3 regions of the Halobacillus sp. B23F22_1 genome follow, and region 3 is predicted to be linked to each of the others. Evidence: riboswitches for the same ligand, from Rfam matches in the RefSeq annotation. Region 3 holds a riboswitch; each other region holds the start of a gene.
What was found. Region 3 has a riboswitch for thiamine pyrophosphate ahead of thiW (energy coupling factor transporter S component ThiW). Riboswitches for the same ligand answer to the same signal wherever they lie in the genome.

Region 1 (3,280 bases), on a different contig from region 3:
CAAATGAAGGCAAGAGTTCACTTGATTATAATATACCGGCTGGTGAAAACAGAACGTAAATCAAAATCATAGCCATTGTTGCTGCAATACCTACTGGATAAACGAGCTTCCATGGTTTCATATCTACTTTAGCTTTTTCTTCTAATACGAATGCTGTGTCACGAGGCCAGAACTTCCCGATTACTACCATTAATCCCGTACAAACGACGAACAAAACTCCTAAAATGTGCAAGAAATGAATCCCTGTATCCCAAAAGAGCTGAGTGATGGCATACACAGTAATAAATAGAAATAAAGAAATTTTTGCTGCAATCGCAGGGACTCGCTTCGTTAAATAGCCAACAATGAGTACTGTGAAAATAGGTACATTATAGAACCCGTTTACAATCTGCAAGTACTGGAAAAAACCTTGCGGGACTTTATCAATTAGTGGAGCAAGACACATAGCAAAAAGGGCTAATATGATCCCTACATATTTTCCTTTTCTTACAATCTCTCGATCTGGCGCACTTGGTTTAAAGTAAGGTTTATAAATATTTAAAGATATTAAAGTAACAGAAGAGTTTAGAGCTGAATTGAATGAGGACAAAATAGCACCAAACAATACAGCAGCAAAGAATCCAACGAGAGGAGTCGGCAAAACCTCCCCTACAAGCATCGGGTAAGCATCCGCAGATTCAATGTCGGGGCCAAACATATTGTAAGCAATAATCCCTGGAAGAATTAAAAACACAGGACCAAACAGCTTAAGAAATGCGGCAATTAATACCCCTTTTTGACCTTCTTTTAAATTTTTAGCTGCGATCGCTCTTTGCATAATATGCTGAGCTGTTCCCCAATAAAATAGATTAACTAGTAACATTCCTGTGACCATCGTACTAAAAGGTACCGGACTATCTGCACCTCCTATTGAATTTAACTTCTCAGGAGAGTTTTCCATGATTGTGTTGAACCCGCTTCCAATCGATCCATCACCTAATGCATAAAGACCAAGAACAGGAATGAGCAGCCCGCCTAATAACAAACCAACCCCATTAATAGAGTCCGAAACAGCTACGGCTTTAAGTCCGCCAAAAACAGCATAAATGGAACCTACAATTCCAATTGCAAATACGGTTATCCATAAACCAGCTGTTCGACTGACGCCTAACACTTCAGGGATATCAAACATTCCATTGATAGCTACTGCACCAGAGTAGAGAATCGGCGGCAGTAAATTAAATACGTAACCAAACAAGAATAAGACTGTCACAATCTGTTTAGTTCCAAAATCATATCGATCTTCTAGAAAGTCAGGAATCGTGGTTATACCGCCTTTTAAATATCGAGGAAGCAAGAAAAAAGCCACGATTACTAAGGCAATGGCAGATCCTACTTCCCACCCCATAACCGCCAGCGTATCTGTAAAGCCCTGCTGGTTTAATCCGATAAGCTGCTCGGTCGATAAGTTTGTCAACATGAGAGAACCTGCAATTACCCAGGCTCCGAGGTTTCTTCCTCCTAGAAAATACCCGTCTTGTGAAGCCAGGTTTTCTTTACGAGTAAGTAGATATGAAATGAGGGCAACCATTCCTGTAAAAAACAAAAACGATAAAATAGTCAGTGCATTCATCTATTCTCTCTCCTTTTATGTATGCAGTATCAAAGTTGTCGCTAACCTATGTATGCGTTTTAATACTTGTTGTACATTCTATCTTTTAATATGTAAGCGATTCAATGGTAAAAATATAATTGAAAAATGCACTTTTTTGCTTTATTAATGAATTAAAAATCGTTTCTTTGCTCCCATTTACAAGCTGGATAGTAACTCTTCAATGCTTTATAGTATTTTGATAGATTAGAGAATTCACTTTTTTGCTCTACAGAGGATCTATCACTTTAACAGTTTACAAATATCGTTTCTTCGGCTACCATAAAAACTGAATCACTTAAACTGCATAACATTTCGTCAAGCACTAGGGGAGCTGTGTCACACGGCTGAGAGGAGAAGGCTCCGACCCTTATTACCCGAACTAGATAATACTAGCGTGGGGAAGTGCAGTCGACTTTCGTAGGTATTATTATAAGTAAAGCCTTATTCGATTGTAGACTGCATTCCCATGGGATGCAGTTTTTTTGTGCTTCAAAATCGAAGGAGGGAAAAGAATGAACGAAAAATGTGAAAATTCACGTGTTGCAGGGTGCTCCTTTTCGGTCCACCCCATGTCTGATCACTTTATTAAACATATTCTTGATAGCTTAAAAGAGGTGGATACATCGAAGGTTTGGCTTCACACCGATAATGTAACAACAACGATTCGCGGAAGAATGGAACAAGTATTTGATGTGACAAAAGCGATTTTGCTTACAATTGCGAAAAGCGGGGTTCACGTGGCTTTTCAAGGAACGTATTCGATTGGCTGCCCGGGAGATTCCGCTGGGGATGTGTATATGGCGGAAACCAGCGAACGTGCAAATGAACACTTCGTTCACACGATTCAACAGCCTATTGCAGCTAAGTTCTCACTCTATCCAATGGGCGGTGGTAACTATATGGATACGATTTATCAGCAGATTGAACACATGAAGGAAAACGGAGTAAATGTTTCACCTGCTCATTACTCCACCAGACTGGACGGGGATACGAATCTAATTTTCACTGGACTGGAAAACGTTTTTCGTGAAACGGAACAAAACGGCTCTTCCCATACGGTCATGACAGTAACGGTTTCAGCCAACAGTCCTTCAACAAAGGAGAATGATGCATGAAGAACTGGAGACTAAAAGAAATTGTTGTAATGTCAGCCTTATCAGTTGTGTTCGCTGTCGTTTATTTAGCTTTTTTACCTGTAGGAAAAGTACTCGTAGGTTTTTTCGGTCCAATTGGGTATGATTTCATTTTCGGCATTTGGTTTATCGTTTCCATCATTGCTGCCTATATTATCCGTAAGCCTGGTGCCGCATTTTTATCAGAAACGATTGCAGCCACTATCGAAGTTCTGCTTGGGAATGCATTAGGACCTATGCTTATCATAACCGGTATAGTTCAAGGCTTAGGTGCGGAATCGGCATTTGCAATGACGCGATATAAATACTACAACGTGCAAACATTAATGCTCGCAGGTGTTATGGCAGCTGTCTTCAGCTTTGTTTGGGGATATTTCACGTCTGGTTATGCTGCTCTCAGTTCTGCCTATGTGTTAGCAATGCTCGTGACCCGGATGATTAGCGGAGCCATTATTTCAGGACTGCTAGGAAAAGCATTAAGTGATGCGTTAGCAAAAACCGGGGTTCTCTCAAG
Region 2 (3,280 bases), 220 kb from region 3:
GGGGAAGGCCAGCAAGGCATGCTGTATGTCGGAAACGTGATTGTAAACCGCGCCCTGGCCGATTGTTTGGACTTTCAAGACGTTAGAAACATTCGGCAGGTTATTTTTCAAGTGCAAGGAGGAAATTATTCTTTCGAAGCTGTGCAGAAGGGGAACTTATTTTACAATAGAGCGAGGTCTGTAGAGAAAAGGCTGGCGAGAAAAAATTTAGAATTTTGGCGGCAGCACCCAGCGAAATACGCTCTTTGGTATTTCAATCCATCTGGACCCTGTCCTCCAACATGGTACGGCCAGCCGTTTGCCGGTCAGTTTAAAGAGCATTGTTACTATGAACCTGAAGCCGGCACTTGCGCCAGTGTTTATAGGTAAAAGAAAGGCATTGCCAGTAAGGATAAAAAACGTATGGCAGCGGGGCGGTTCCTGCCCTGGATGCAGAGGCCAGCCTGTCCGGGCTGGTCTCTTTTTATCGGGAGAAAAGGAAGGGCTGGTTGGCGTTAGTTCATTTAATTTTTGAAATCAACTTTGTTGTTATTTTGCCGCGGATCTCTTATCTTATTTAAAAAGGAGAGACTGCCAATGGAAATCTATCAAGCTTCAATCGACGATTTAGAAGGCGTAGCTGACTTATTTAATTTATACCGGGAATTCTATGAACAAGACACAGATGTAAAAGGTGCCGCGTCATACATAAAGAATCGGCTGGAAAACAAGGATTCTGTAATATTTGTTGTCAGAGACAACCTTAAATACGCTGGGTTTACCCAACTGTATCCCACTTTTTCTTCTATTTCTATGAAGAAAGCATGGATATTAAACGATTTATATGTCGATGCAGGGGCGAGAAATCAAGGCGTAGGGGAGCTGCTTTTACGTCAAGCGAAAGAATATGCAGAGGAGACGGGGGCTTGCAGCATCAGTTTGAGCACAGCCCCGGATAATTTTTCTGCGCAAAGGCTTTATGAGAAAAATGGATATGTACGGGATGCTCAGTTTTATCATTATGAGTTATTGATAGAATAAAAGAGTGAAGAGATGAGAAATATTTACTAATTTAGAAGCAGATTCGAAAAGGTGTTGGCTGTTCGTGAACGTTCATGTATACTGAAGTCAAATTGAATAGAAAGTAACTAGGGGAGCCCAATGAGCTGGGCTGAGAGGGGAACGCTGTGAAGTTTCTTGACTCTTTGGACCTGATCTGGATCATGCCAGCGTAGGGAAGTTCGGTCGTACCAAACGAGTAATACAACTTCTGTATACATAGTTGCCGGGTCCATTTGTAATGAATGGAACCCGGCTTTTTTATTTGCTTTGCTTTAGCTATGTGTCTTGGCGTACCAGTCTTGTCCTTTATTAAATCAAAAAGGAGAGATTGATGTTGTCACCATCTTCATTGAAAAGAGAATATTTCGATTATGTCCAGCTTTACTGGAAGTCACAAGGTTTACGTGCAGGGTTCAAGGCCCGACATTCAAGTTCCCATGCGGGAAATTAACCTGAGTCCTACGACAGGTACATTCGGTAATGAAGAAAACCCTCCGCTTCGTGTATATGACACCAGCGGACCTTATACAGACCCGGAATGTACCATTGATGTTACGAAAGGTCTGTCTCCTCTGCGAAGCGAATGGATCAACGAGCGGGGAGATGTTGAAGAATATGAAAAAAGGGAAATCAAGCCTGAGGATAATGGATACAAAAGCATGGATGATCCGCGGGCTAATGACAAGGTGTTTCCTGAATTAAACCGTAAACCCATTCGAGCCAGGAAAGGGAAAAATGTCACCCAGCTTCATTATGCGAAGCAGGGGATCATTACGCCTGAAATGGAATTTATCGCGATAAGAGAAAATATGGAGCCGGAATTTGTCCGGGATGAAGTCGCGCAGGGGCGTGCAATAATCCCATCCAATATTAATCACCCGGAGACAGAGCCGATGATTATCGGGCGGAATTTTCACGTTAAAATTAACGCCAATATTGGAAATTCTGCGGTATCATCTTCCATCGAACAGGAAGTAGAAAAAATGACCTGGGCGACACGCTGGGGCGCGGATAACATTATGGATTTATCAACGGGAAAAGACATCCACACAACCCGGGAGTGGATTATTCGAAATTCATCCGTCCCGGTCGGCACCGTCCCGATCTATCAGGCACTGGAGAAAGTAAACGGAGTAGCAGAAGATCTGACGTGGGAAGTGTATCGTGATACGTTGATTGAACAAGCCGAGCAGGGTGTTGATTACTTTACGATTCATGCCGGCGTTCTTTTGCGGTATGTGCCGTTGACGGCCGACCGTTTAACAGGGATTGTATCCCGCGGCGGGTCGATCATGGCCCAGTGGTGCCTCTATCACCACGAGGAGAGCTTTTTATACACCCACTTTGAAGAGATCTGTGAAATTATGAAAGCCTATGATATCTGCTTCTCCTTAGGCGACGGGTTACGGCCCGGCTGCATAGCTGATGCCAACGACGAAGCCCAGTTTGCAGAATTAGACACGCTCGGTGAGCTGACCAAAATAGCGTGGGAGCACGATGTGCAGGTTATGGTCGAAGGACCGGGTCATGTCCCGATGCACCTGATTAAAGAGAATATGGACAAGCAGCTGGAAGTGTGTGAAGAAGCCCCCTTTTACACGCTTGGGCCATTAACAACCGATGTAGCGCCTGGCTACGACCACATTACCTCTGCGATTGGAGCCGCCATGATTGGCTGGTACGGCACAGCTATGCTTTGTTATGTGACGCCAAAAGAACATTTAGGCTTACCAAATAGAGATGATGTGCGTGAAGGAGTCATTACGTATAAAATTGCAGCCCACGCAGCCGATTTGGCCAAAGGACATCCAGGCGCACAGAAGCGCGATGATGCCCTGTCCAAAGCACGATTCGAATTCCGCTGGAGAGATCAGTTTAATTTATCTTTAGATCCGGAACGAGCGATTGAGTATCACGATGAAACCCTCCCTGCCGAAGGGGCAAAAACGGCACACTTTTGTTCCATGTGCGGACCGAAATTTTGCAGTATGAGAATCTCTCAGGATATCCGGAATTACTCTAAAGAAAATGAACTGTTTACGATGGAGGATATCGAAAAGGGGATGAAAAAGAAAGCGGAGGAATTTAAGAAATCTGGAGGGAATATTTATCAATAAATAGATTTATAGGGGCTGATCGGCTGGAGAGCCGATCAGCATTTTTCATCCAACCTTGAGCATCAAGGTTTTTAGAGGGTGTGAAACTGCCCGTGATTATGGTTCTCGTTTTTCGATCCATG
Region 3 (3,280 bases):
CGAGATCATTCCTGTTTTCATCGCGTGAATAGGTATATCTGAGGAGACAGCTTCTAATTGACTTTTAAGGAACTCCACGGGCAGATGATGAACATCCTTTACTCCCGTCGTATTTTGAGAAACGACAGAAGTAATCACACTCATTCCATAACTTTTCAACTCTTGAAATGTCTTTAAGTCGGCCTGGATCCCTGCGCCTCCGCTCGGGTCTGTACCAGCAATTGTTAACGCAGTATTGACTTTATTCATCTCGAATTCACTCCTTCTCCTTGCGGCCATTCTTCACAAGTGTACGCCATTTCCCAAAATTTCAATTCGAGCTGGCAGCTTTTTCGAAATGCATCTTTCATGCGTTGACGCTCAGTTTCTGAGGCAAAATCGGCCAACTCATTCAGTCGTTTCCGCATAGCCTCTGAGAGTGTTTCAAATTCCTCATCTGCATAAAACTTGATCCATGGGAAGAACGTATCATCTGTTGTGGGCTGATATTTTTTCATTAAATGTTGTCCTATTTCAAGATACGTCCACGGACAGGGAAGCATTGCAGCTAATATTTCACCTAAACCTCCCAGCTGGGCGTGGTACATCATGTGTTTTACATAATGATCAGCTGTAGGCGGTAATGGATAGCCGTGCAGTTCATCGTAACCAACACCAATAACGTCGCAAAAGTTCTGATGAGGGTGAGTTTCACTGTTTAAAATGAAGCCTATTTGTTCATTAAAGTATTCAATATCTTTGCGGTTGGTTGACTTTGAAATTCCAATTCCGTAAATGTGCATAAATGCATTTAAATATTCATAATCTGCTTTAATGTAGTGAGCAATTGATTCGTGAGGTACTTCCCCTTTTCCAATCCCATCAACAAATGGATGATTAAAAATAGCTTCGAATATATCTGTGTTTTCCCGTCTTAAAGTATCCGTGAAACTCATACGTTCGTCCTCCTTTTAAATTGTTGTTCAGTTAATAGTCTAATTGAGTAATTGGTTTAGTCTGTTTCAATCGCGTTACAACGAACCACCCAAGCAATGATCCGCTAATACTGCTTACAAAAAATGAAGGTAAAAATGCCAATGCTCCAGCTGAACTTCCCATTAAGATGTTTGCGAATGGAACAGCGAATAATGCTCCAATCATACCGGATCCTGCCAATTCCCCAGAGACTGCAGCCAATGGTTTTCTCGTCCACTTGTATAAGTAACCGGCAAATAAAGCTCCGATCATGCCCCCTGGAAATGCGAGCAGCGTTCCTAGCCCTAGCAGGTTTCGAAGCAGACCAATTGTAAATGCTATGGCGACTGCGGGAATGGGTCCCAGAGTAATAGCCGCCATCACATTGACTGCATGCTGAACTGGATAAGCTTTGGCTGCCCCTGCAGGAAACCATAATAATTGAGCTCCTATTGTCCCAATGGCAACAAATACGGCCATGGTCGTGAGCATTCGAGTTCGGTTCATATACTTCCCCCCTTCCTGAGTTACAGAGCTGCCCACAAAAAAAGTCAGGCCCCTTTTAGAGGACCTGACTTTTATAGGTAGAGTAATAGACAAAACGTCTGACTACTTCCCTCCGCTGGTGCTAACCAGATCAGGTATATAAGAGTCGGAAAGCTTTATACTCTCCTCTCAGCCCATTTGGGCCCCCCTAGTAGTGAATGTAAATATTTACTTGGTTCCATTCATCATAACAAAGCATCTTGTTTTTGTCATGAAGAAGGGTGTACTATTTGAAGTAACTACAACTTTCATATGTGCAAGGGAGAAGAAACCAATGATAAAAAAATGGTGGTTACTTATTTTAATCGTTATGGCAGGATGCGGCACGACAGACGTAGAAGAAAAAGAGGAAGCTGACAGTGATTCAACGGACGAAACACAAGAAGAAACCTCTGCGTATTCAGGCTATGTAATGGACCAAAATGAAACAAGTATTTTAGTCGTTGATACCATTGAACCTAATGGCGGAGAACCGATATGGGTTTCAGGAGTAGAAAAAGACATGTGGCTAGGTAAAAAGGTGGAGGTAACCATTGATGGGGCTGTAGCAGAATCCACTCCCATGCAAGGGGAAGCTGGTAAAGTAACAGTAGTAGATGCTGATCAGCCTGAAGGGGCTGATATGAATGAATCCCAGGCTTTAGCCACAGCATTAACCGAAGTTGACCGTGGAAACGCTCTAGCTGTTGAGTCATTAACCTATGAAAAAGAATCAGATGAGTGGGTAGTGAAAATGCGGTCTACCGTTACTGAAAGCGGAAGTGAGAAAGTCATTGTTTCAGATGAGAATTTTGAAGAACAACCATAGTGAAGTGATCTTCTCTTCAGGCGTTTGAAAAGTCGTACACTGGTTTAAAAATGAAATCCCACGGTTCTTTTCTTCAAAAAGTCTCCATTACAAGTATCCTTTATCATGGATAAAATAAGGAGGTCCGCTCTTGTTATTTTCTTTCCGCAGAAGTTTCACAATTCCCGGACCTCGATGAATTTGTGACCCTGAAATTTCTTATAGTAAAGGTTATCATGGCCGTTTTCTGTAGTTGTGATAATTTAATCTTCGTCTACTTTCTTTAACATCCAGAGCCTCACACTTAATTCAAGCAAAAACATATCGTCAGCATTTAATAAAGACAGGCCTGTCAGTTGCTCAATATTACGCAATCTATGGAGTAAGGATTGGCGGTGTAAATTTAAAGCCCGGGCTGTTTGACTGACATTACTATTGTACTTGTTATAGACAATAAACGTATGAATTAAGTCTGTTTGTCGTTTTTGATCGTATTCAATCAGTTTATGCAGCGTGCTTTTAACAATCTGCTCTATTTCTTTCTCATGAGAAAGCGCCATTAACAGCCGATTCATCCGGGTGTCACTAAAAAAGGTCCGCTCCCCTATTTCATGCTGCTGCCGCCCGATGTTAAAGGCTGTGACTGCTTCATTATAGCTTTTATGAAAGTTATAAATTCCGTCTTTATGCATGGATATTCCCCAGGAAATATTTATCCCGGCTAATAATTCATTTAAGCGTCGTTCGACTAAATCAAGAAACTGGTTGGCGGTCTCCATATATGGCCGACTGTCTGCCTCAAGAAAAACAATAACTTCTCCACCTTCAAAAGTTGCCATCGTCCGCCTTTTTAAGACATCTCCAGCATGTGCAACTTCTTTTTGAATGTAGTAATTTCGACTATGCATAGAGGAAGACATAACGGCTTGGTCCGGCGTTCCGATATGGTCATCGACTTTTTTTGTAAAGCGGATTTCCCCAACGAGACAAATA

Region 1: another riboswitch for thiamine pyrophosphate. It lies ahead of ACGTNH_RS15365 (YkoF family thiamine/hydroxymethylpyrimidine-binding protein); the one in region 3 lies ahead of thiW (energy coupling factor transporter S component ThiW).
Region 2: another riboswitch for thiamine pyrophosphate. It lies ahead of thiC (phosphomethylpyrimidine synthase ThiC); the one in region 3 lies ahead of thiW (energy coupling factor transporter S component ThiW).

What each region holds. Positions count from the first base shown of each region.
Region 1 is NZ_JBIEKE010000003.1:60,412-63,691, forward strand. It holds gene ACGTNH_RS15360 (solute:sodium symporter family transporter) at 26-1,612, opposite strand; TPP riboswitch at 1,948-2,051, shown strand; gene ACGTNH_RS15365 (YkoF family thiamine/hydroxymethylpyrimidine-binding protein) at 2,146-2,748, shown strand; gene ACGTNH_RS15370 (ECF transporter S component) at 2,745-3,280, shown strand, end outside.
Region 2 is NZ_JBIEKE010000001.1:152,077-155,356, forward strand. It holds gene ACGTNH_RS00790 (cell wall hydrolase) at 1-369, shown strand, start outside; gene ACGTNH_RS00795 (GNAT family N-acetyltransferase) at 577-1,020, shown strand; TPP riboswitch at 1,120-1,234, shown strand; gene thiC (phosphomethylpyrimidine synthase ThiC) at 1,413-3,158, shown strand; gene ACGTNH_RS00805 (hypothetical protein) at 3,230-3,280, opposite strand, start outside.
Region 3 is NZ_JBIEKE010000001.1:370,027-373,306, reverse strand. It holds gene thiD (bifunctional hydroxymethylpyrimidine kinase/phosphomethylpyrimidine kinase) at 1-249, opposite strand, end outside; gene tenA (thiaminase II) at 246-935, opposite strand; gene thiW (energy coupling factor transporter S component ThiW) at 967-1,461, opposite strand; TPP riboswitch at 1,552-1,660, opposite strand; gene ACGTNH_RS01865 (DUF3221 domain-containing protein) at 1,775-2,308, shown strand; gene ACGTNH_RS01860 (PucR family transcriptional regulator) at 2,551-3,280, opposite strand, start outside.